DNA from 2 places in the Lysinibacillus fusiformis genome. Region 2 is predicted to be linked to the other one. Evidence: a T-box and tRNA genes for the amino acid it is inferred to sense, from the RefSeq annotation. Region 2 holds a T-box; the other holds one or more tRNA genes.
What was found. A T-box is a leader RNA that pairs with one kind of tRNA and senses whether it is charged. The one in region 2 lies ahead of alaS (alanine--tRNA ligase), so its partner is inferred to be a tRNA-Ala.
Positions count from the first base shown of each region.

Region 1: it has a tRNA-Ala gene. The T-box ahead of alaS (alanine--tRNA ligase) is inferred to sense a tRNA for this amino acid. The anticodon was not compared.

Region 1 is NZ_CP070490.1:1,924,133-1,936,478, forward strand. Features, by position in the region: tRNA gene JTI58_RS09525 (tRNA-Val) at 1-64, shown strand, start outside; tRNA gene JTI58_RS09530 (tRNA-Thr) at 68-143, shown strand; tRNA gene JTI58_RS09535 (tRNA-Lys) at 151-226, shown strand; tRNA gene JTI58_RS09540 (tRNA-Leu) at 245-329, shown strand; tRNA gene JTI58_RS09545 (tRNA-Gly) at 366-440, shown strand; tRNA gene JTI58_RS09550 (tRNA-Leu) at 446-534, shown strand; tRNA gene JTI58_RS09555 (tRNA-Arg) at 543-619, shown strand; tRNA gene JTI58_RS09560 (tRNA-Pro) at 629-705, shown strand; tRNA gene JTI58_RS09565 (tRNA-Ala) at 721-796, shown strand; rRNA gene JTI58_RS09570 (16S ribosomal RNA) at 940-2,491, shown strand; tRNA gene JTI58_RS09575 (tRNA-Ile) at 2,586-2,662, shown strand; tRNA gene JTI58_RS09580 (tRNA-Ala) at 2,675-2,750, shown strand; rRNA gene JTI58_RS09585 (23S ribosomal RNA) at 2,842-5,769, shown strand; rRNA gene rrf (5S ribosomal RNA) at 5,838-5,953, shown strand; gene JTI58_RS09595 (LytTR family DNA-binding domain-containing protein) at 6,053-6,724, opposite strand; gene aceA (isocitrate lyase) at 6,939-8,222, shown strand; gene aceB (malate synthase A) at 8,335-9,933, shown strand; gene JTI58_RS09610 (O-methyltransferase) at 10,205-10,870, opposite strand; gene JTI58_RS09615 (LysR family transcriptional regulator) at 11,000-11,893, shown strand; gene JTI58_RS09620 (GntR family transcriptional regulator) at 11,966-12,346, shown strand, end outside.
Region 2 is NZ_CP070490.1:162,865-175,210, reverse strand. Features, by position in the region: gene recD2 (SF1B family DNA helicase RecD2) at 1-2,004, shown strand, start outside; gene hpaB (4-hydroxyphenylacetate 3-monooxygenase, oxygenase component) at 2,143-3,576, shown strand; M-box (ykoK) riboswitch at 3,625-3,790, shown strand; gene corA (magnesium/cobalt transporter CorA) at 4,037-5,002, shown strand; T-box leader at 5,071-5,287, shown strand; gene alaS (alanine--tRNA ligase) at 5,376-8,036, shown strand; gene JTI58_RS00805 (IreB family regulatory phosphoprotein) at 8,125-8,391, shown strand; gene ruvX (Holliday junction resolvase RuvX) at 8,394-8,810, shown strand; gene JTI58_RS00795 (DUF1292 domain-containing protein) at 8,830-9,138, shown strand; gene JTI58_RS00790 (DUF1292 domain-containing protein) at 9,827-10,354, shown strand; gene JTI58_RS00785 (MetQ/NlpA family ABC transporter substrate-binding protein) at 10,624-11,433, shown strand; gene JTI58_RS00780 (methionine ABC transporter ATP-binding protein) at 11,474-12,346, shown strand, end outside.

The sequences.
Region 1 (12,346 bases), 1.8 Mb from region 2:
CAGCTGGGAGAGCATCTGCCTTACAAGCAGAGGGTCGGCGGTTCGAGCCCGTCATCCTCCACCATATGCCGGTTTAGCTCAGCAGGTAGAGCAACTGACTTGTAATCAGTAGGTCGTGGGTTCGATTCCTATAGCCGGCACCATTTTTTCGAGCCATTAGCTCAGTTGGTAGAGCATCTGACTTTTAATCAGAGGGTCGAAGGTTCGAGTCCTTCATGGCTCACCATTTTTAAAATAATAATAAGCGGGTGTGGCGGAATTGGCAGACGCACTAGACTTAGGATCTAGCGCCGCAAGGCGTGGGGGTTCGACTCCCTTCACCCGCACCATTATTTTCATTGCCAGATAAAAAAACTTATGCACATGCGGAAGTAGTTCAGTGGTAGAACACCACCTTGCCAAGGTGGGGGTCGCGAGTTCGAACCTCGTCTTCCGCTCCAAATGTGCCGGGGTGGCGGAACTGGCAGACGCACAGGACTTAAAATCCTGCGGTAGGTGACTACCGTACCGGTTCGATTCCGGTCCTCGGCACCATTTTAAATGCGCCCGTAGCTCAATTGGATAGAGCGTCTGACTACGGATCAGAAGGTTATGGGTTCGACTCCTGTCGGGCGCGCCAAAAGAACAACGGGAAGTAGCTCAGCTTGGTAGAGCACTTGGTTTGGGACCAAGGGGTCGCAGGTTCGAATCCTGTCTTCCCGACCATTTCCTATAAATTATGGGGCCTTAGCTCAGCTGGGAGAGCGCCTGCCTTGCACGCAGGAGGTCAGCGGTTCGATCCCGCTAGGCTCCACCAAGTCAACTTATGAACCTTGAAAACTGAACAAGCAAAACGTAATCAATAAAGTTTTAAGTAGCTAGCTTCTGCTAGTGAACGAAACAAAAATTTTGGACATCAAAATTGATGCCAGCAAAACAATTTGAGCTAATCAAATTTCTTTTATGGAGAGTTTGATCCTGGCTCAGGACGAACGCTGGCGGCGTGCCTAATACATGCAAGTCGAGCGAACAGAGAAGGAGCTTGCTCCTTCGACGTTAGCGGCGGACGGGTGAGTAACACGTGGGCAACCTACCCTATAGTTTGGGATAACTCCGGGAAACCGGGGCTAATACCGAATAATTTATTTCACCTCATGGTGAAACACTGAAAGACGGTTTCGGCTGTCGCTATAGGATGGGCCCGCGGCGCATTAGCTAGTTGGTGAGGTAACGGCTCACCAAGGCGACGATGCGTAGCCGACCTGAGAGGGTGATCGGCCACACTGGGACTGAGACACGGCCCAGACTCCTACGGGAGGCAGCAGTAGGGAATCTTCCACAATGGGCGAAAGCCTGATGGAGCAACGCCGCGTGAGTGAAGAAGGATTTCGGTTCGTAAAACTCTGTTGTAAGGGAAGAACAAGTACAGTAGTAACTGGCTGTACCTTGACGGTACCTTATTAGAAAGCCACGGCTAACTACGTGCCAGCAGCCGCGGTAATACGTAGGTGGCAAGCGTTGTCCGGAATTATTGGGCGTAAAGCGCGCGCAGGTGGTTTCTTAAGTCTGATGTGAAAGCCCACGGCTCAACCGTGGAGGGTCATTGGAAACTGGGAGACTTGAGTGCAGAAGAGGATAGTGGAATTCCAAGTGTAGCGGTGAAATGCGTAGAGATTTGGAGGAACACCAGTGGCGAAGGCGACTATCTGGTCTGTAACTGACACTGAGGCGCGAAAGCGTGGGGAGCAAACAGGATTAGATACCCTGGTAGTCCACGCCGTAAACGATGAGTGCTAAGTGTTAGGGGGTTTCCGCCCCTTAGTGCTGCAGCTAACGCATTAAGCACTCCGCCTGGGGAGTACGGTCGCAAGACTGAAACTCAAAGGAATTGACGGGGGCCCGCACAAGCGGTGGAGCATGTGGTTTAATTCGAAGCAACGCGAAGAACCTTACCAGGTCTTGACATCCCGTTGACCACTGTAGAGATATGGTTTCCCCTTCGGGGGCAACGGTGACAGGTGGTGCATGGTTGTCGTCAGCTCGTGTCGTGAGATGTTGGGTTAAGTCCCGCAACGAGCGCAACCCTTGATCTTAGTTGCCATCATTTAGTTGGGCACTCTAAGGTGACTGCCGGTGACAAACCGGAGGAAGGTGGGGATGACGTCAAATCATCATGCCCCTTATGACCTGGGCTACACACGTGCTACAATGGACGATACAAACGGTTGCCAACTCGCGAGAGGGAGCTAATCCGATAAAGTCGTTCTCAGTTCGGATTGTAGGCTGCAACTCGCCTACATGAAGCCGGAATCGCTAGTAATCGCGGATCAGCATGCCGCGGTGAATACGTTCCCGGGCCTTGTACACACCGCCCGTCACACCACGAGAGTTTGTAACACCCGAAGTCGGTGAGGTAACCTTTTGGAGCCAGCCGCCGAAGGTGGGATAGATGATTGGGGTGAAGTCGTAACAAGGTAGCCGTATCGGAAGGTGCGGCTGGATCACCTCCTTTCTAAGGATTATTTCGGAATACAAACCTTGGGTTTGTAAGATTACGTTTTGCGTTCAGTTTTGAAGGTTTATAAAATATAATAAAACTTCTAAGAGGGCCTATAGCTCAGCTGGTTAGAGCGCACGCCTGATAAGCGTGAGGTCGATGGTTCGAGTCCATTTAGGCCCACCATATATACCTCTTGGGGCCTTAGCTCAGCTGGGAGAGCGCCTGCCTTGCACGCAGGAGGTCAGCGGTTCGATCCCGCTAGGCTCCACCATTTTTTTGTTCTTTGAAAACTGGATAAAACGACATTGAAATTGTAACAAACACATTTATTTTTTTAAGTTTTTTTATAGGCTTAATAACTTGGTTAAGTTATTAAGGGCGCACGGCGAATGCCTTGGCACTAGGAGCCGAAGAAGGACGGCACTAACACCGATATGCTTCGGGGAGCTGTAAGTGAGCTTTGATCCGGAGATTTCCGAATGGGGGAACCCACTACGTTTAATCGCGTAGTATCTTGACGTGAATACATAGCGTCTTGAAGGCAGACCCAGGGAACTGAAACATCTAAGTACCTGGAGGAAGAGAAAGAAAAATCGATTCCCTGAGTAGCGGCGAGCGAAACGGGAAGAGCCCAAACCAAGAGGCTTGCCTCTTGGGGTTGTAGGACACTCAATACGGAGTTACAAAAGAGCGAGTTAGATGAAGCGACTTGGAAAGGTCCGCCAGAGCAGGTAAAAGCCCTGTAGTCGAAAGTTCGTTCCCTCCTGAGTGGATCCTGAGTACGGCGGAACACGTGAAATTCCGTCGGAATCCGGGAGGACCATCTCCCAAGGCTAAATACTACCTAGTGACCGATAGTGAACCAGTACCGTGAGGGAAAGGTGAAAAGCACCCCGGAAGGGGAGTGAAAGAGATCCTGAAACCGTGTGCCTACAAGTAGTTAGAGCCCGTTAATGGGTGATAGCGTGCCTTTTGTAGAATGAACCGGCGAGTTACGATTACGTGCGAGGTTAAGCTTTAGAAGGCGGAGCCGCAGCGAAAGCGAGTCTGAATAGGGCGAATTAGTACGTGGTCGTAGACCCGAAACCAGGTGATCTACCCATGTCCAGGGTGAAGGTGAGGTAACACTTACTGGAGGCCCGAACCCACGCACGTTGAAAAGTGCGGGGATGAGGTGTGGGTAGCGGAGAAATTCCAATCGAACTTGGAGATAGCTGGTTCTCTCCGAAATAGCTTTAGGGCTAGCCTCGTGATGAGAATACTGGAGGTAGAGCACTGTTTGGACTAGGGGGCCATCCCGGTTTACCGAATTCAGACAAACTCCGAATGCCAGATATTTATACACGGGAGTCAGACTGCGAGTGATAAGATCCGTAGTCAAAAGGGAAACAGCCCAGACCACCAGCTAAGGTCCCAAAGTAATCGTTAAGTGGAAAAGGATGTGGCGTTGCACAGACAACCAGGATGTTGGCTTAGAAGCAGCCATCATTTAAAGAGTGCGTAATAGCTCACTGGTCGAGTGACGCTGCGCCGAAAATGTATCGGGGCTAAACGATTCACCGAAGCTGTGGATTGACATCTACGATGTCAGTGGTAGGAGAGCGTTCTAAGTGCGTTGAAGTCAGACCGGAAGGACTGGTGGAGCGCTTAGAAGTGAGAATGCCGGTATGAGTAGCGAAAGACGGGTGAGAATCCCGTCCACCGTATGACTAAGGTTTCCTGAGGAAGGCTCGTCCGCTCAGGGTTAGTCGGGACCTAAGCCGAGGCCGATAGGCGTAGGCGATGGACAACAGGTTGATATTCCTGTACCACCTCCTCACCGTTTGAGAAATGGGGGGACGCAGTAGGATAGGGTAAGCGCGCTGTTGGATATGCGCGTCCAAGCAGTAAGGCGTGTGTGTAGGCAAATCCGCACACTGTAACGTTGAGCTGTGATGGCGAGTCCGTATGGACGAAGTTCCTGATTTCACACTGCCAAGAAAAGCCTCTATCGAGGTGAGAGGTGCCCGTACCGCAAACCGACACAGGTAGTCGAGGAGAGAATCCTAAGGTGTGCGAGAGAACTCTCGTTAAGGAACTCGGCAAAATGACCCCGTAACTTCGGGAGAAGGGGTGCTCTTGAGCGTGCAAGCGCATGAGAGCCGCAGTGAATAGGCCCAGGCGACTGTTTAGCAAAAACACAGGTCTCTGCAAAACCGTAAGGTGACGTATAGGGGCTGACGCCTGCCCGGTGCTGGAAGGTTAAGAGGAGTGGTTAGCGCAAGCGAAGCTGCGAATTGAAGCCCCAGTAAACGGCGGCCGTAACTATAACGGTCCTAAGGTAGCGAAATTCCTTGTCGGGTAAGTTCCGACCCGCACGAAAGGCGTAACGATCTGGGCACTGTCTCAACGAGAGACTCGGTGAAATTATAGTACCTGTGAAGATGCAGGTTACCCGCGACAGGACGGAAAGACCCCGTGGAGCTTTACTGTAGCCTGATATTGAATTTTGGTACAACTTGTACAGGATAGGTAGGAGCCAGAGATCTCGGAGCGCCAGCTTCGAAGGAGGCGTCGGTGGGATACTACCCTGGTTGTATTGAAATTCTAACCCATGCCCCTTAGCGGGGCAGGAGACAGTGTCAGGCGGACAGTTTGACTGGGGCGGTCGCCTCCTAAAAGGTAACGGAGGCGCCCAAAGGTTCCCTCAGAATGGTTGGAAATCATTCGTAGAGTGTAAAGGCACAAGGGAGCTTGACTGCGAGACCTACAAGTCGAGCAGGGTCGAAAGACGGGCTTAGTGATCCGGTGGTTCCGCATGGAAGGGCCATCGCTCAACGGATAAAAGCTACCCCGGGGATAACAGGCTTATCTCCCCCAAGAGTCCACATCGACGGGGAGGTTTGGCACCTCGATGTCGGCTCATCGCATCCTGGGGCTGTAGTCGGTCCCAAGGGTTGGGCTGTTCGCCCATTAAAGCGGTACGCGAGCTGGGTTCAGAACGTCGTGAGACAGTTCGGTCCCTATCCGTCGTGGGCGTAGGAAATTTGAGAGGAGCTGTCCTTAGTACGAGAGGACCGGGATGGACACACCGCTGGTGTACCAGTTGTCTTGCCAAAGGCATCGCTGGGTAGCTATGTGTGGACGGGATAAGTGCTGAAAGCATCTAAGCATGAAGCCCCCCTCAAGATGAGATTTCCCATTACGCAAGTAAGTAAGATCCCTCAAAGACGATGAGGTAGATAGGTTCGAGGTGGAAGTGTGGTGACACATGGAGCTGACGAATACTAATCGATCGAGGACTTAACCAAAACGTTTGAACCATTCAATGTACCGTTTATCCAGTTTTGAAAGAACAACACTTTCAATTAAATACATGTCTAGTGATGATGGCAAAGAGGTCACACCCGTTCCCATACCGAACACGGAAGTTAAGCTCTTTAGCGCCGATGGTAGTTGGGGGCTTCCCCCTGTGAGAGTAGGACGTCGCTAGGCAAATGAAAGACCAGAGAATTTTTTCTCTGGTCTTTTTGCTGTATTCAAATTGAAGAAAGTTTAAAGTAGGCTGTCTCTCTAAAAAGACAGCCTATATGCTTAAAACTCAAGAGCATGTCGAAGATCATTTATATAGGATTGACTCACTGGTAACTCACTTCCATCAATTAATGTAACAATAAAATTTGACGTTAAATCACGGGCCATTTTTTTGATGAAATGTATATTTACTATGTAAGATCTATGGATACGAATAAAACATGACGGTAATCTTAATTGAAGTTCTTTAAGCGTAATGCTCGTTTTAAACTGCTCACCATCTACATAAAACCATGTCTTTTTCTGTAGGCTTTCTATATGAGAAATTTTATTGATTGCCACAGGACTCCATTCCTCCTCTTGCTTTCCAGTTAAAAATTGAAACGGTTCTGCTTTTTTTGTTGTAAAAGATGACGGTAAGACAATGACTAGTGCAGCAGGCTTATTTTGAATGTATATGGGGTAACCAATGCCGTAATATGGCGTTTCGAATAGGGAATTATCTAATACGGCATCTGTTTTTTTGTGAGTCTGTAACACTTGGTAAGCAATACTCCCAGGTAATACTTGTTGACCTACCTCTAATTGAATACTTGTATGGCCAGAGTGAAAATAAATATAAGAATTTTCAACAGCAATTGCAATGGATGAATCAGCAGGAATCCAGTCTTTCAACATAAAAATATATTGTTGTGAAATATCTTTTACGAAAGAATTTAACTCATTGTTCATTGTGAATATCCCCCTTGTTTGTAAACAGTCTTCCAAATTTCATCGTCAAAAAAGGTAGTTTTATCCTTAAAATTTGATCTTTTATCGAAAAATAATGAAAATTCAAATAGTCTGTTATATATTAATTTACAACAAATAAACCTGTTATGGAACAGATAATTAAAAGTTTTTTAACAGAGTATATTGTACACAAAGGGGAAGGTGGAATTTCAATATGTCAACTCGTCAAGAAAGAATCGAAGCTTTAGAAAAACAATGGGCTGAAAACCCACGCTGGGCTGGTATTGAACGCACATATTCAGCTGAAGAGGTTGTTAAATTACAGGGTACTGTAGTAATTGAACAAACATTAGCACAAAAAGGTGCTACTCGACTTTGGAATTCATTACATGAGGAACCGTTTATTAATGCATTGGGGGCATTAACGGGGAATCAGGCAGTACAACAAGTAAAAGCTGGATTAAAGGCTATCTATCTATCAGGCTGGCAAGTAGCTGCAGATGCAAACCTGTCTGGACAAATGTATCCTGACCAATCATTATATCCTGCTAACTCTGTACCAGCAGTAGTAAAACGAATTAATCAAGCACTTCAACGTGCAGATCAAATTGATCATGCTGAAGGACGTGTCGATCAATTTGATTGGTTCGCACCAATCGTAGCAGATGCAGAAGCAGGTTTTGGTGGACCTCTGAACGTATTTGAGCTTGTAAAGGGTATGATTGAAGCTGGAGCAGCTGGTGTTCACTTAGAAGATCAATTAGCTTCCGAAAAGAAATGTGGACATCTTGGAGGTAAAGTATTACTTCCAACGCAAAATGCTGTTCGTAACTTAGTTGCTGCGCGTTTAGCAACAGATGTTATGGGTGTAGATACAATTCTAATCGCGCGTACCGATGCTGATGCTGCTGATATGGTTACTTCAGATATTGATCCACGTGATGCAGAGTTCATCACTGGTGAACGTACACCTGAAGGCTTCTTCCGTACAAAACCAGGTATCAAACAAGCAATTGCTCGTGGTTTAGCTTACGCACCATATGCAGATTTAATTTGGTGTGAAACTTCTAAACCATCACTTGAGGAAGCACGTGAATTTGCTGAAGCTATTCATGCAGAATTCCCAGGTAAAATGCTTGCATACAACTGCTCACCTTCATTCAACTGGAAAGCAAATCTTTCAGAAGAAGAAATTGCAGAGTATCAACGTGAACTTGGTAAGTTAGGTTATAAATTCCAATTTGTTACTTTAGCAGGTTTCCATGCACTTAACCACTCTATGTTTGAGCTTGCTCATGACTATAAAGATAATGGTATGGCTGCATATTCTAAGCTACAGCAAGCAGAGTTTGCTTCTGAGTCTAAAGGTTATACAGCTACACGTCACCAACGCGAAGTAGGTACTGGATACTTTGATGAAATCTCTCAAGTTATTTCAGGTGGTACTTCTTCTACAACAGCGATGGCAGGTTCTACTGAAACAGAACAGTTTGTATAAGTCGCCGTTTAAATACGTGTTTTCCTAAATTCATAATCATAGAATAGTCTCCTCCGCTCCTCCTAAAGCGGAGGATGACGAAACTAAAATGGCAAAGGTGGGTAAACAACTAATGGAACAAGCAACGACAGGTAAGCTTAAAATTGTTGGAGAACAAAACGAGCAAACTAATGAAATTTTAACACCTGAAGCTCTTGAGTTTGTTCTTGCCCTGCACGAAAAATTTGATGCTCGCCGTAAGGAGCTGTTGGAGGCTCGACAAGAACGCCAAAAACGCCTTGATGCGGGAGAGAAACTGGACTTCCTACCAGAGACAAAGCATATTCGTGAAGGTGATTGGGTAATTGCACCACTTCCAAATGACTTGCAAGATCGCCGTGTTGAAATTACAGGGCCAGTTGATCGGAAGATGGTTATTAATGCGTTAAATTCTGGAGCAAAAATGTTTATGGCATGCTTTGAGGATGCATCTTCTCCGACATGGGAAAATATGATTGGTGGTCAAATTAATATGCGTGATGCTATTAATAAGACGATTGAATTTACACAAGCATCCAATGGTAAAACATATAAATTAAATGATGAAACAGCAGTGCTGTTAGTTCGTCCACGAGGTCTACACTTGCTTGAGAAGCATGTACTAGTCGATGGAGAGCCGATTTCAGGCAGTTTCTTTGACTTCGGTTTATATTTATTCCACAATGCCAAAAACGCGCTGGCACAAGGTACAGGACCATATTTCTATCTACCTAAGCTTGAAAGCCATTTAGAGGCGCGACTATGGAATGATGTCTTTGTGTTTGCCCAAGATTATATTGGTATTCCACAGGGGACAATAAAAGCTACTGTATTAATCGAAACGATTTTAGCCGCGTTTGAGATGGATGAAATTTTATTTGAGTTACGTGAACATTCAGCTGGTTTGAATTGTGGTCGCTGGGATTATATTTTCAGCTACATTAAACGTCTACGCAATCAAGCTGAAGTTATTTTGCCAGACCGTGGGCAAGTAACGATGACGGTACCTTTCATGAAAGCCTATACATCTTTATGTATTCAAACATGTCACAAGCGGAATGCACCAGCAATGGGCGGAATGGCAGCACAAATTCCTGTTAAAAATGATGATGAGGCGAATGCGGTAGCATTTGCAAAGGTTGCAGAAGATAAACGTCGTGAGGCAACAGATGGACATGACGGTACTTGGGTAGCACATCCTGGTATGGTTGCAACAGCGATGGAGCAATTTGATGCTATTATGACAACGCCTAACCAAATTCATAAAAAACGTGAAGATGTACACGTATCTGCCGAAGATTTAGTAGCGGTACCAGAAGGAACAATTACAATTGAAGGTCTTCGTATTAACTGTAGTGTTGGTGTACAATATATTGCTTCATGGCTTCGAGGTAACGGAGCTGCACCAATCAATAACTTGATGGAGGATGCTGCAACAGCAGAGATCTCTCGTACACAAGTATGGCAATGGATCCGTCATCCGAAAGGTATCTTAGATGATGGACGTGGTATTACATTAGCGTTTGTTTTAGAAATATTGGAAGAAGAACTTGTGAAAATTAAAGAGGCTGTTGGGGAACAAGCCTATAACAGTGGTCGCTATGAGGAAGCTGCTGAACTGTTTAAATCCTTAATTGAACAAGATGAATTTGCGGAATTCTTGACACTTCCAGGGTATGAAAAATTAGCGTAAGATACAAGTCTACTATCCAACATATCAAACTTTCCTAATAACTATGGATTGCACTCGGGTACAATCCAGCCTATTCCACTAACATAACGTGACGGGGTCTGTTCCCCCGTTTAAAGAGATGAGCACGATTGAATTAAAAGGGGTCTATTAATAAAAGTTAAGAGATTTTAAGGGGTGAAAGATGTCTTGCTAGCTTAGATGGGGAGCAGTAAGGCATCTTTTTATAGTACATCCGCGTAACGGTTATTTAAGTTACGCGGATTTTTCTATTCTAGTTTACTATGGCTAGCACAAAACCGTCATACCCTTTCACACCAACTGTTTGTATGGCTGTTGCTTCGGTTCTAGGGCATTCTTTTAGTAAATCCATAAATTTCTGTACGCCTCTAACACGTTCATCCTCACTGTTTTCATCAGTTACCGCACCATTGCGCACTACATTATCTGCGATGATGATAGCGCCAGGGTGAGCTAATTTTAACGCCCACTGCAAGTAAGCAGGGTTACAGGGTTTATCGGCATCAATAAAGATAAAATCGAATAATAGTTCAGCTTTTTTTAAGTTTGGTAATGTATCTAGGGCATTTCCTACAATGACCTCAACCTGTTGTTCATAGCCTGCATTCTCTATATTTTGCTTAGCGACTGAAGCATACTCTTCATTAATTTCTAAAGTCACTATTTTACCTTCTGGAGGAAGAGCTTGGGCTAAGCAAATACTGCTATAGCCACCAAGTGTGCCAATTTCTAAAATATTTGCTGCGCCTTTCATTTTAGCGAGTAAATATAATAGTTTGCCTTGAGTAGGGGATACGTCAATCTCTGGAATACCTGCAGCTTTATTAGCCTGTAGTACAGCATTAAGATGTTCGTTTTCTGGTAGGAGCTTATTCATAAAATAATCATCTACATGTTGCCAAACATTTAACTCTGTCATTATACAGTCCTCATTTCACTATGTTTTAAAGTGCAAGCTTGCCAATAAAGTGTATGATAGAATGAATCATAATAAAAATATATTATTATTATTTATACATAACTATAGATTATGAATTGAGGTTATATCATGAATAGTCATGGCTTAAAATTATTTTATCAAGTTGCTGTTACAGGCAGTTTTACAAAAGCTGCAGATATTCTATGTATAAGCCAGCCTGCCGTTTCAAGTCAAATCAAACGTTTTGAACATGAAATTGGCGTCCAGCTATTTCAGCAACAGGGACGTGGTGTAGTACTTACTGAATTCGGTGTGGCACTAGCAGAAAAAGCGCAAAATCTGATCGCACTTGAACAACACATTGAAACATTTATAGAAGATTACCGACTTGCAAGAGCAGGGAATTTACACATTGTGGCTACCTATTTACCTGCCAATTTTTTAATTCCTAAATGGGCAGCTACTTTCAAGGCTGCAAATGAACAGGCGAATTTAATGATTACAACGACCAATACAAAGGATGCCTTTGAACAGTTAATAAACTATAAAGCGGATATGGCCATTTATGGTGGAGGAATGTCTGAAAGACCTAAAGAAATAGAGTGGGAGGAATTATATGAGGATGAATTATGGTTTGTAGTGTCACCAAATAATCGTTATGCACATCAATCTATTACATTAGTTGAAATGTTTCAGGAGCCTTTTATTATGAGAGAAGTAGGGAGTTCGATGAGAGAGCATCTTTTCTCATTATGTCAAACATACCAAGTGAAACCACCAAAAATCGCCCTGCAATTTAATGGCATCAATGAAACAATTCGCTCTGTTATGGCAGGCTATGGTGCAAATTTTATTTCTTCTCTTGCAGTTAGAGAGTACGTAGAGAGTGGGCATTTGGCAAGGGTTTATGTGAAGGATATACATGCTGTCAAACATAAAATTGCGATTTGCACAAGGAATAATGAGAAGCAGAATTTACTTGTACAAAAATTTATTGAAACAATTAAAAATTCCCCCATTTAAAGATTTGTATCTCATGCAAGATGGAAGGAAATTTGTTATATTAGTTATATAACAAATATGGAGCTGATAAACATGTTTATTCAAATAGAACTTCAATCAGATGTACCTATTTATGAGCAGGTGACACGTCAAATTATCGAAGGAATTGCAAGAGGAGAAATGAAACCAGGCGATACTTTACCATCTGTGCGGAGTTTAGCTGCTGATTTAGGTGTCAATATGCATACGGTTAATAAGAGCTATCATGAATTAGAGGCGAAAGGGATTATTACCATTCGACCAAAATCTGGAGCTATTATAAGTTCAACAGAGGAGAGAGCTTTAACACCTGAGCAATTACGACAAATCGAAAAGAATTTGAAACCTGTTGTGGCAGAAGGAATGGTGCTCGGCGCAACAGCTGAACAAATTGAGCACATGATGAAAAAAGTATTCGCTGATTTGCAAATTCCA
Region 2 (12,346 bases):
GCTGAAAAAAAAGAAGTCATTCATCGCACTATTGAGCAAAACTTAGGCTTAGAACGGGTCATGATTCAACTGAATGAGTGGGGATTTGGTCCCCAGCTTGGCATGAAAATCTATCAAACCTATCGAACAGAAGCCATTGAATTACTGACAGAAAATCCATACCGCTTGATTGAAGATGTGGAAGGGGTTGGTTTCTTTCGAGCTGACGAGCTAGGTGCAAAATTAGGTATAACCGGCAAACATCCTGATCGTGTCAAAGCAGCGATTTTCCATATTTTAAATACAGCTGCTTTATCGGATGGACATGTCTATCTAGATGCCGAACATGTTTTACCCCTCGTCAAGGAAATGCTTGAACAAAGCCAACGACAGGAGATACCATTCGAGGACATTTCTCAAGCCTGTATCGAACTGCGTGAAGAAGGCAAAATTTGTGGTGAAGAGACGAGGTTATATTTACCATCACTTTATTTTTCAGAGGTTGGAATTGCATCGAAAATCGTATCGCTAATTGAGCGAAATAACAAGGCTGAACATTTTAGTAAAGATGAAATTCGAAAAGCCATTGGGGAAACAGAGGAGCTACTCCATGTTACCTATGCAGAAACACAAGCAAATGCCATTGAACAGGCTTTAAATTCAGCTGTGATGATTTTAACGGGTGGCCCTGGTACGGGGAAAACGACTGTTGTACGTGGAGTCGTGGAAGTTTATGCAAAGCTTCATGGCTTATCCTTAAATCCAAAAGAGTATGCTCAAAAAGAAGAGCCTTTTCCGATCATCCTTTGTGCGCCAACTGGACGTGCTGCTAAACGATTAGCCGAATCAACAGAGCTTCCTGCGATGACCATTCATCGACTGCTTGGCTTTACAGGGCAAGAAAAAGAGGAGGAAACAGAGCGGGAAGTGACAGGGAAGCTGATTATCGTGGATGAAATGTCCATGGTGGATACATGGCTTGCCCATCAATTATTAAAAGCTTTACATGAGGATGTACAGGTTGTCTTTGTAGGAGATCAGGATCAGCTCCCACCAGTGGGTCCAGGACAGGTGTTAAAGGATTTATTAGCATCCAAACAGCTGCCAACCGTTGAGCTAACAGATGTTTACCGACAAGCAGAAGGCTCAACGATTATTGAACTAGCCCATCAAATAAAAAAAGGAACGATTCCAAAAGAGTTAACAGCTAAAACGTCTGATCGTTCGTTTATTAAAGCTTCAGCCGATCAAGTTGCCAATGTGGTCACACAGGTTGTCAAAAGTGCTGTCACAAAAGGTCAGGAAATCCGCAATATTCAAGTGTTAGCGCCCATGTATAAAGGACCGGCTGGCATAGATAATTTAAATAAAATGATTCAAGAGCTTATTAATCCAAATGATACAGGAACAAGAAAAGAGCTAGTCTTTGGAGATGTCACCTATCGAATAAAAGATAAAGTCCTTCAGTTAGTCAATCAACCTGAAAGCAATGTCTTTAATGGAGATATGGGAGAGGTCATTAGTATTATTAAGGCAAAAGAGACAGTAGAAAAACAAGATTTACTGATCGTATCCTTTGATGGCATTGAAGTGACCTATCAACGAAGTGATCTCAATCAATTGACACTAGCTTATTGTTGTTCTATCCATAAATCGCAAGGCTCTGAGTTTCAAACGGTTATTATGCCTGTTGTTAGAGGGTATTCCAAAATGCTGCGGCGTAATCTTTTGTACACAGGGATTACACGAGCTAAAAACTTTTTGATTTTATGTGGTGAACCTGATGTGCTTGCAGATGGCTTACAACGTACAGATGACCTACAACGTTTCACCTCGTTACGTGCAAGACTTAATCCAATGGAAATCGATGAAGAACTTGAGAAAGTAGAGGCAGTGCCAGTAGAAGATGAAGGAATGAACGAGCCTGTTTCCATTGAACAAAAGCTAACAGTAGAAACAGCCCCTTATATTCATCCAATGATTGGTATGAATGATGTCTCTCCATATGATTTTTTGGATAATTAAAATAAATACCATCAGCTATATGTACCCGATTAGACTGTCTAATCGGGTTTTTCTAATTGATCGTATCGTCACCTAATATTTGGACATTTCATATACTAGATGAGTACAAAAACATAGGAAATGTATAGGGGTGACAGCATGCCAATAATGACAGGGCAGCAGTATATTGAACGAATTGATGCTTTAAAAACGTATATTTCGATAGATGGGGAAGTCGTGACAGGAAAGGTGTCAGAACATCCTGCCTTTAAAGGAATTATGCAAAGTCAAGCGAAACTTTTTGATTTACAACATCAAGCGGCATTTCTTGAAAAAATGACCTATGAATCGCCAACTAGCAAACAGAGAGTTGGCATGTCCTTTCTTCAAGTATTGACGCCAGAAGATCTTGTGAAAAGGCGCCATGCGGCAAGGGAGTGGGCATTATCTTCTCATGGTTTTATGGGGAGAAGCCCTGATTATATGAATACAACATTAATGGCCTTGGCATCGGCGTCAGACTTTTTAAAAGATAAGCCAAATTGTTTTCCAGAGCATTTGCTGAAGTTTTATGAGTATGCTCGTGAAAATGATATTACGATGACACATACCTTTATCGAACCACAGGTAAATCGCAAGCGCTATTACTATGAGGATGAAGAAGTGACCATTGCTGCTAAAATTATTGGAAAGACAAGTGAAGGCTTAGTCATCAAAGGAGCAAGATTACTCGCAACACAGGGTGGTATAACGGATGAGCTCCTTGTTTTATCAACAAATGGCTATGATGAGGGAAAAGGTTTTGGCTTTTCTATACCGAGTAACACCAAAGGACTAAAGTTTTTATGTCGGCAATCATTTGTAGGAGGAGATTCTACCTTTGATTATCCGTTAAGTGCGCGTTTTGAAGAAATGGATGCAATCGTTGTGTTTGATGATGTAGTTGTCCCATGGGAACGCGTTTTTTACTACGAAAATGTGGAAGTAGCCAATCAATTTATGAATGTCAGCGGCTTCCAAGCTTACAGTTTACATCAAGTGCTTTCTCGTCAAATTGCGAAGACCGAATTTGTACTAGGCGTTGTGCAGTCGATTGTGGACACCATTAATATCGGTGACTACCAACATGTACAACAAAAAGTGGTGGATGTGATTGTGACATTAGAAACGATGAAGGCAATGCTAGTAAAATCAGAAATAGATGCACACAGAGATATGTTTGGCTTTCTTCGACCAGATCTCTCAACATTGCAAGTAGCCATTCAAATTTTCCCGAAAGTTTATCCAACTTTTACGGAAATTATCCAGCAACTTGGGGCAAGTGGATTGATGTCCATACCGACTGAAAAAGCTTTTGCAGCAGATGAGGGTGACCTAGAACATTATTTACAATCATTCCAAGATAAAGGCGAGGAGCGAGTAAAGAAATTCCGTTTAGCATGGGATTTAACGATGAGTAGTTTTGGCACAAGGCAAACATTGTACGAACGCTTTTTCTTTGGTGATCCTGTGCGTTTATCTAGCCTGCTCTATCAATCTTATCAACGGGAGCATTTAGTGCAAAGAGTGGAAGACTTTTTGAAAAATGATTGATTGACAGTCATGAGGCAATCCGCTATGATGTGGAGGAACAAAAAATTAATATCCCTTCGTTAGGTGAGGCTCCTATGCTGGAGATACGCTACTACCCAAAAATGTCGAGAGACGCCAATGGGTCAACAGAAATCATCGAAATAAGGTGTTTTTTAACGTAGCTGGACATATTCCTATGCCGCATAGTGCTAAAACTCAACGTTTGAAGGTAACAAGCATGCAATGTTTTTAATTGCTATTTTTTGATATGTGTATTCAACACGCCTTCATTCGTAGAAGGCGTGTTTTTGTTATGAAAGGAAGGTGATGAGAAATGGATAGTAGTCCTGAACCGAATAAGTTTCATTTAGGCAAACGGAAACAATTAAAAAGTCATCGATTTCTGATCACCGATGCAGACAAAAGGTGATAAAGGATGACCTTTTGTTTCCCTCAATAACAAAACACGAGGTGAAATGCAATGATTAAAATCCACTATTATAATAACAGCAGCAAGACAGTCCAACATGATTTCAATATGATTGATTTACAACTTCCTATTCATAACGAAGACTTATTATGGGTAGATTTATATGCGTATAGTTATAATGAATTGAATAATATTGCAGATATATTTGGCTTTCATCCACTAGCAGTGGAAGATTGCTTACATGAGGGCTCACGTCCGAAAATGGATAGTTATGGTGATTATAAATTTTTTGTGCTCCATGCACCAATCTATAATGAGAAAAGTAATAATGAAATTACAACAGTGGAGTTAAATATTTTTATGGGACCAAACTATATTGTAACTGTGCATAAACAAAAGTTGCAATGGCTAGGCAACATGGAGAATGTTTGTATCAATAGTCCAAAATATTTGGAAAAGGGTACTGATTTTTTATTGCATACCATTATTGACGGGATTACAGACGAATACTTCCCGGTATTAGAACGAATTCGAGCACGTATAGATGAACTGGAAGAAGAAATTTATGATTATCAACCAAAAGTGGTGACAGAGGAATTTCTTGCACTGAAGCGGACAATTATTTTAATTCGTCAGGCCATTATGCCACAAAGAAGAATTTTTTCATCAATCAATGGCCAGTGGAAATTTGATATTCAAGAAGAAAATATTCCATTCTATAAAGATTTGAATGACCATCTAGAACGAATTGTCGACTCCACAGAGACTTATCGTGATTTAGTTAACAGCACGCTTGATACGTATTTTTCAATAATCAGTGGTAAATCTATTGAAAAGCTGAATTTATTAACGGTCATTTCGACAATTATGTTGCCGCTATCTGTAATTACTAGCTTTTTTGGTATGAATGTACCTTTACCTTATCAAGATTCACCCTATACAACTATTGCTATCAGTGCCTTTTTAGTTATTTTTACGTGGGGTATGTGGGTATATTTCAAAAAAATGATTGCTTAGTTCGTGTTAGTCATACTAGTACTAATTGACAGCGCAATAGATTTTTTTTATAATTTTTGATAGAAAAAGTAAAAACGATGATGGAAAAAGTACGTATTTGTCTGTGTACAAGAAAGGGATTTCTAGGCTGAAAAAATCCTCACAGCAGCAAATGCCGAAAGCTACTCCAGAGTGCAGCTAATCCCTGCCGTTCACTGACGTTACAAGTGCTAAAGAGGTAAGTAAGAATTTTTACTTACAACTAGGGTGGTACCGCGAGACTAATGACAAGTCCTCGTCCCTTTTTTGGGGATGAGGGCTTTTTTTATTTTCTTCGGTAAATCGCAGGATTCGTATCGTGATTTTACAATATTAAATAGGAGGAATTTATCCAATGAAAGCAGTAGATATTCGCCGTATGTATTTGGAATTTTTTAAAGAAAAGGGGCACCATCATGAGCCATCAGCACCACTTGTGCCGATAAATGACCCATCACTCCTTTGGATCAACTCAGGTGTTGCAACATTGAAACCATATTTCGATGGGCGTATCATTCCTGATAATCCACGTATTACAAATGCACAAAAATCAATCCGTACCAACGATATTGAGAATGTTGGGAAAACAGCTCGTCACCATACGTTCTTTGAAATGTTAGGAAACTTCTCTATTGGTGACTACTTCAAAAAAGAAGCGATTCATTACGCTTGGGAGTTTTTAACGGATAAAAAATGGATGGGCTTTGATCCAGCGTTATTATCTATTACGATTCACCCAGAAGATCAGGAAGCATATGATGTTTGGCATCAGGAAATTGGTATTCCAGAAGAACGTTTAATTCGTTTGGAAGGAAATTTCTGGGATATTGGAGAAGGTCCATCTGGTCCTAACTCAGAGATTTTTTATGATCGTGGTGTAGAATACGGCTCAGATGATAATGATCCTGAAATGTATCCAGGTGGGGAAAACGAGCGTTATCTTGAAATTTGGAACCTTGTGTTCTCTCAATTCAACCATAATCCTGATGGCACTTACACGCCACTACCAAAGCAAAATATTGATACAGGTATGGGCTTAGAGCGTATTGTATCAGTCGTTCAAAATGTACCAACGAACTTTGATACAGATTTATTTATGCCAATCATTGAAAAAATCGAGGAATTTGCCAACCGTAAATATAAGCGTCCTGGTGAAGTAGATTTAAATGAAATCTTTGGCTCAGAAGAAGATATTAATACACCATTTAAAGTGATTGCAGACCATATCCGTACAGTAGCATTTGCTATAGGCGATGGTGCCCTGCCATCAAACGAAGGCCGTGGCTATGTATTACGTCGCTTACTACGTCGTGCTGTTCGTTATGCTAAGCAAATGGGTATTGAAAAACCATTTATGTTTGAACTTGTACCAACTGTGGGTAAAATTATGGAAGACTTCTATCCAGAAGTTACGGAGAAATGCGAATTTATTCAACGTGTCATTAAAAATGAAGAAATTCGTTTCCATGAAACATTAGACGGTGGTTTGGCTATCTTTAATGAAGTAGTGGAATCTCAAAAAGCAGCTGGTCATGATTATATTCCAGGAGCAGATGCTTTCCGTTTATATGATACTTATGGATTCCCAATCGAGTTAACGGAAGAATATGCAGAAGAAGTCGGCATGAAAGTAGATCATGAAGGTTTTGAAGCAGCGATGGAAGAACAACGTGAACGTGCGCGTGCTGCTCGTCAAGATGTTGACTCGATGCAAGTACAGAATGAAGTATTAGCAAACTTAACGGTTGCAAGTGAATTTGTTGGCTATGATACGTTAACAGCTAGTACTGAAATCGCTGCAATGATCGTCAATGGTCAAGTAGCAAAAGTCGCTTCAGAAGGTCAAGAAGCATTGGTTATTTTAGCGAAGACACCATTCTACACTGAAATGGGTGGCCAAATTGCCGATAGTGGTACAATTTCAAATGATAGTTTTACGGCTATTGTAAAAGATGTTCAAAAAGCACCGAATGGTCAACCGCTTCATACAGTAGTAGTTGAATCTGGTGAAATGCATGTGGAAGATGCAGTGCAAGCAGTGGTCAATCGTGATGATCGTAATTTAATCATTAAAAACCATACAGCGACACATATTATGCAACGTGCATTAAAAGATGTGCTAGGCGATCATGTGAACCAAGCTGGATCATATGTAGGCCCTGACCGTTTACGCTTTGACTTCTCTCACTTTGGTCAAGTTACAAAAGAAGAATTACAACAAATTGAACGTATTGTAAATGAAAAAGTGTGGGATGATATAGAGGTCGTTATTGAAGAAAAAGGCATTGATGAAGCAAAAGCAATGGGTGCCATGGCCTTGTTCGGTGAAAAATATGGAGATGTTGTACGTGTAGTATCAATTGGAGATTATTCTATTGAGCTATGTGGTGGTATCCATGTTAAACGCTCTTCTGAAATTGGCTTCTTCAAAATTGTTTCAGAAGGTGGTATCGGTGCAGGTACTCGTCGTATTGAAGCTGTTACAGGTAAAGTTGCTTATGAAGCAGTAAAAGAAGAAGAAGCATTATTAAATGATGCAGCAGCATTATTAAAATCAAATGCTAAAGATATTGTCACAAAAGTACAGGCATTACAAGCCGACTATAAAGAATTGCAACGTGAAAACGAAGCTTTATCTCAAAAAATCGCCAATGCACAAGCAGGAGCAATTGTAGATGCCGCTCAAATAATTGGAGATGTGACAGTTCTTTCTACAAAAGTGGAAGCCAAGGATAACAATCAACTTCGTCAAATGATGGATGACTTGAAAGTGAAAATGCCAAAAGCAGTCATTGTTCTTGGAGCAGTTGATGGCGAAAAAGTCATGTTATGTGCTGGTGTTTCAAAAGAATTAGTTGGTGGCAATTACCATGCGGGGAATATTGTGAAAATGGTTGCAGAAGCATGCGGTGGTAAAGGTGGCGGTCGTCCAGATATGGCGATGGCAGGTGCAAAAGATGCATCAAAACTTGATGAAGCACTACTTTCTGTGTATGATTATATTAAATCCATTTAATTAATTCACCAAAACATGTTATAATAAAGAGAAATTGGAGATGAGCGTGTTTGCACATCTCCTTATTTCTGAAAGCGAGGTGCTGGTCATGAGTTCATTTGATCAAACGATGAAATTTAATTTTCCAGAAGAATCAATGGAACAGGAAGTCAAGCAGGTAATGTTGAAAGTACATTCTTCATTAGAGGAAAAGGGATATAATCCTATCAATCAGATTGTTGGTTACTTACTTTCTGGTGATCCGGCGTATATTCCTCGCCATCAGGATGCTCGTAATTTAATTCGCAAGCTTGAGCGTGACGAAATTCTAGAGGAGCTTGTTAAATTTTATATCAAAAAGAATAACGAGGACTAGAAATGAGAATTATGGGATTAGACGTTGGGTCGAAAACTGTTGGTGTGGCAGTAAGTGATGCACTGGGGTGGACTGCTCAAGGTATTGAAACCGTAAAAATTGATGAGGCTAACGGAGAGTTCGGCATTGACCGCATCGCCGAGCTAGTAAAGGAATATACTATAACAGAATTTGTTGTAGGATACCCAAAAAACATGAATAATACGGTAGGACCGCGTGGTGAAGCATCCGAGAACTATAAAAAGTTGTTGGAAGAAACATTTTCACTACCGGTTAAGTTATGGGATGAACGTTTAACGACGATGGCTGCAGAACGCATGCTGATTGAAGCGGACGTGAGTCGCAAAAAGCGCAAGCAGGTCATTGATAAAATGGCAGCTGTGATGATTTTACAAGGCTACTTAGATAGCAAAAATTAATTGATGAGGTGACTTAGGCATGACACACGAGCATAACCATGAAGAAGAACTACATGTTCAACACATTACAGTGATTGACGAAAACGGAAACGAGCAGCTTTGTGAAGTGATTCACGTTCATGAATCTCCAGAGTTTGGCAAATCATATGTGTTTTACTCAATGGTAGGTGCAGAGGAAGATGAAGATGGTTCAGTTGAAATCTTTGTATCTTCATTCGTACCATCTGAAAATGGCGAAGATGGTGAATTAACACCAATCGAAACTGAAGCAGAGTGGGATATGGTAGAGGACGTTTTAAATGCATTAGAGGATGAAAACGAAGAATAATCTTCTAACTTCAAAGCTAGGAACAAGGATCGCAGCTTGCAGTCCTTGTTCCTTTTTTATTGACACTCTTCTTTGTACAAGGATTGTTAAATTAAGGAGTGAATGCTCGATAAATGTGTGAATTTTGATCCACAAATGATGGAGATTGCTCTTAAAATGAGTGGATTCGCTCAGAAGTAGAGAAGAAGTGCTCCTAAGATGGGGCGACCCGCTCAAAATTAGGTGAGAAGCGCTCCTAAGATGGGGTGACCCGCTCAGAAGTAGGGAAGAAGTGCTCTTAAGGAGGGTGGACCCGCTCAAAAGTAGAGAAGAAGCGCTCCAAAAATAGGAGAACCCGCTCAGAAGTAGAGAAGAAGCGCTCCTAAGATGGGGCGACCCTCTCAAAATTAGGTGAGAAGCGCTCCTAAGATGGGGTGACCCGCTCAGAAGTAGGGAAGAAGTGCTCTTAAGGAGGGTGAATCCGCTCAAAAGAAGAGAAGAAGTGCTCCTAAAATGAGGGGACCCGCTCAGAAGTAGAGAAGAAGCGCTCCTGAAATGAGTGGACCCGCTCCTAAAATAAGAGAACTCGCTCAAAAGTAGAGTAGCTCCGCTCAAAAATAGAAGAACCTAATCAAAAAGTGCCTTAACCCCACTCGATAAAAAAACTTTTTAATAATTGACATCAAATTGTCAAAAAGGAGGAAACCGTATGAATGAAGAAACGCAAGAATTTATGATTATCGGAAAAGATGGAAAGGAACAGCAGTGTCGTGTGGTCTTTACATTTGATGCAGAGGACAAGTCTTATGTGTTATTTTCTCTTGTAGATGAAAAAGGTCAAGAAATCCCAGGGGACCTGTCAGCGATGACTTTTGATTACGATGATAGTACAGGTGAGATGACCAATTTACAGCCTGTTGAAACAGATACAGAATGGGAAATGATTAATGAAGTGGTGTTAACACTACTTGATGAATTTGAGGAAGAGCCACAGCTAATTACCGTGACGGATGAAGAAGGGAAAGATCAAGTTTGTGAAGTCATTCATACGTTTTCATCTGAGCAATTCGGTAAATCGTATGTTTTGTATGTACCAGCGACGGATGAACCTATAGGGGAACGAGATATTTTTGCGGCTCAATATCTGTCTGGAAATGACGGTTCTATAGAAGAATTATTACCAATTGAAACTGATGAAGAATGGGTATTTGTTGAAGATGTATTAAACGAATTGTAAAAACTCTGAGTGGCTAACAACCACTCAGAGTTTTTTGTTTATTAATAGAAATTTTCTATCAATGGTCTAAAAATATTCTATCTGTAAATGAAATTTTTGTATTTTTAAATGAATTTAAGGGATTTTCGAGAAAAAACATGTATTTCTCCTCTTCGTTTTCTGAATTTTTTAATAAATAGAATAAAAGAGGCATTGACCAATTCTGAGTAAATAGATAAGATTTGTTTTAAATTAAACCAAGTAAATTTATTTACTAAGGAGGAAATGTAATGAGATTAGGTTGGAAATTGCTTATCGGTGCATTGGTAATAGGCTTGTTGGCTGGTTGCACAAACAAAGGAGAGGCTAGTAAAGAGGACATTGTAACATTAAAAGTAGGAGCTGCCAGTGTTCCTCATGCGGAAGTATTGGAGTATTTAGCAAAAGATCTTGAAACGGATGGAGTGAAACTAGACATTACCATAATAAAAGATGCTGTTCAAACGAACCAACAAACGGCAGATGGCGAGCTGGATTTTAACTATTTTCAACATGTTCCGTTTTTAGAACAGACGAATAAAGAAAGTCATTTAGATTTAGTCAGTGTAAAAGGAATTCATATTGAACCATTTGGTGTGTATTCGAAGAAAATAAAAAAAATTAATGATTTGCCACAAAATGCAAAGGTTGCTGTACCTAATGATGTTGTCAATTTTTCACGAGCGTTATTACTTTTTCAAAATAATGGCTTGATTGAATTAGATAAAACCAAGAAAAGTGATTATACAGTCGAAGATATTACGAAAAATGAGAAGAGTATTCAATTTATAGGTGTTGATTCTCCATTACTTGTTCGTTCATTAGATGATGTCGAAGCATCTGCTATTAATACAAATTATGCCTTAGAAGGGGGCTATAATCCTGTGAAGGATGCCCTCATTATAGAAGATTCTGAATCACCCTATGTCAATATAATAGCATCGACAAATGAAAAAAAGGATGATCCAGCTATACAGACAGTTGTTAAGTGGTTAACAAGTGAAAAGGCGCGTTCTTTCTTTGAAGATCAGTATAAGGGTGCTGTTGTCCCAGCATTTTAAAGCTTTGCAATCAACATAAATGCTAAGGAGGTAGACGTGCATGATTGAGTTTATTGAAACGACAAAAGAATTCCAGGTCGGTACTTCGACTGTAACGGCCCTAAATCATATCAATTTAACGATTCAGAAGGGGGATATTTTTGGTGTTATCGGCTTTAGTGGTGCTGGTAAGAGTACACTGATTCGCACAGTAAATTTACTGGAAGAGCCAACTTCTGGACGAGTACTTGTGAATGGCAAAGAATTAACTACGCTCACTAAAAAGCAGCTTCGAGAGGAGAAGAAAAAAATCGGTATGATTTTTCAACACTTTAATCTTCTTCATTCTAAAACTGTATTTGAAAATGTGGCAATGCCTTTAATCATAAGTGGCGTAAAAAAATCGAATTTGGAAGGTCAAGTTAAAGAGGCTTTAGCATTTGTTGGCTTAGCGGACAAAACTGATCGTTATATTGACGAGCTGTCAGGCGGGCAAAAACAAAGAGTCGGCATTGCTAGAGCACTAGTGACAAAACCAACTATCCTTTTATGTGATGAAGCAACTTCGGCTCTCGACCCACAAACGACCAAATCGATTTTAGCTTTACTAAAGAAGGTCAATATAGAGTATGGTATTACAATTTTGATGATTACGCATGAAATGGAAGTTATCCGGGATATTTGTAATCGTGTAGCTGTCATGGAAAATGGAAGAATCATTGAAACAGGTAATGTACTTGAAATTTTTTCTACACCAAGAGAAGAGACAACTAAAAATTTTGTCCAATCAGTTGTTCGGGACGAAATCCCATCTTCTGTTTATGAACAGTTAAAAAGTATAGATGCCTCTAAAAAAATTTACAATTTAAAATTCATAGGAGTAGACGTCGGACAGCCGATTGTCTCACAGGTAGCTAAGAAATTTGCTGTAGAT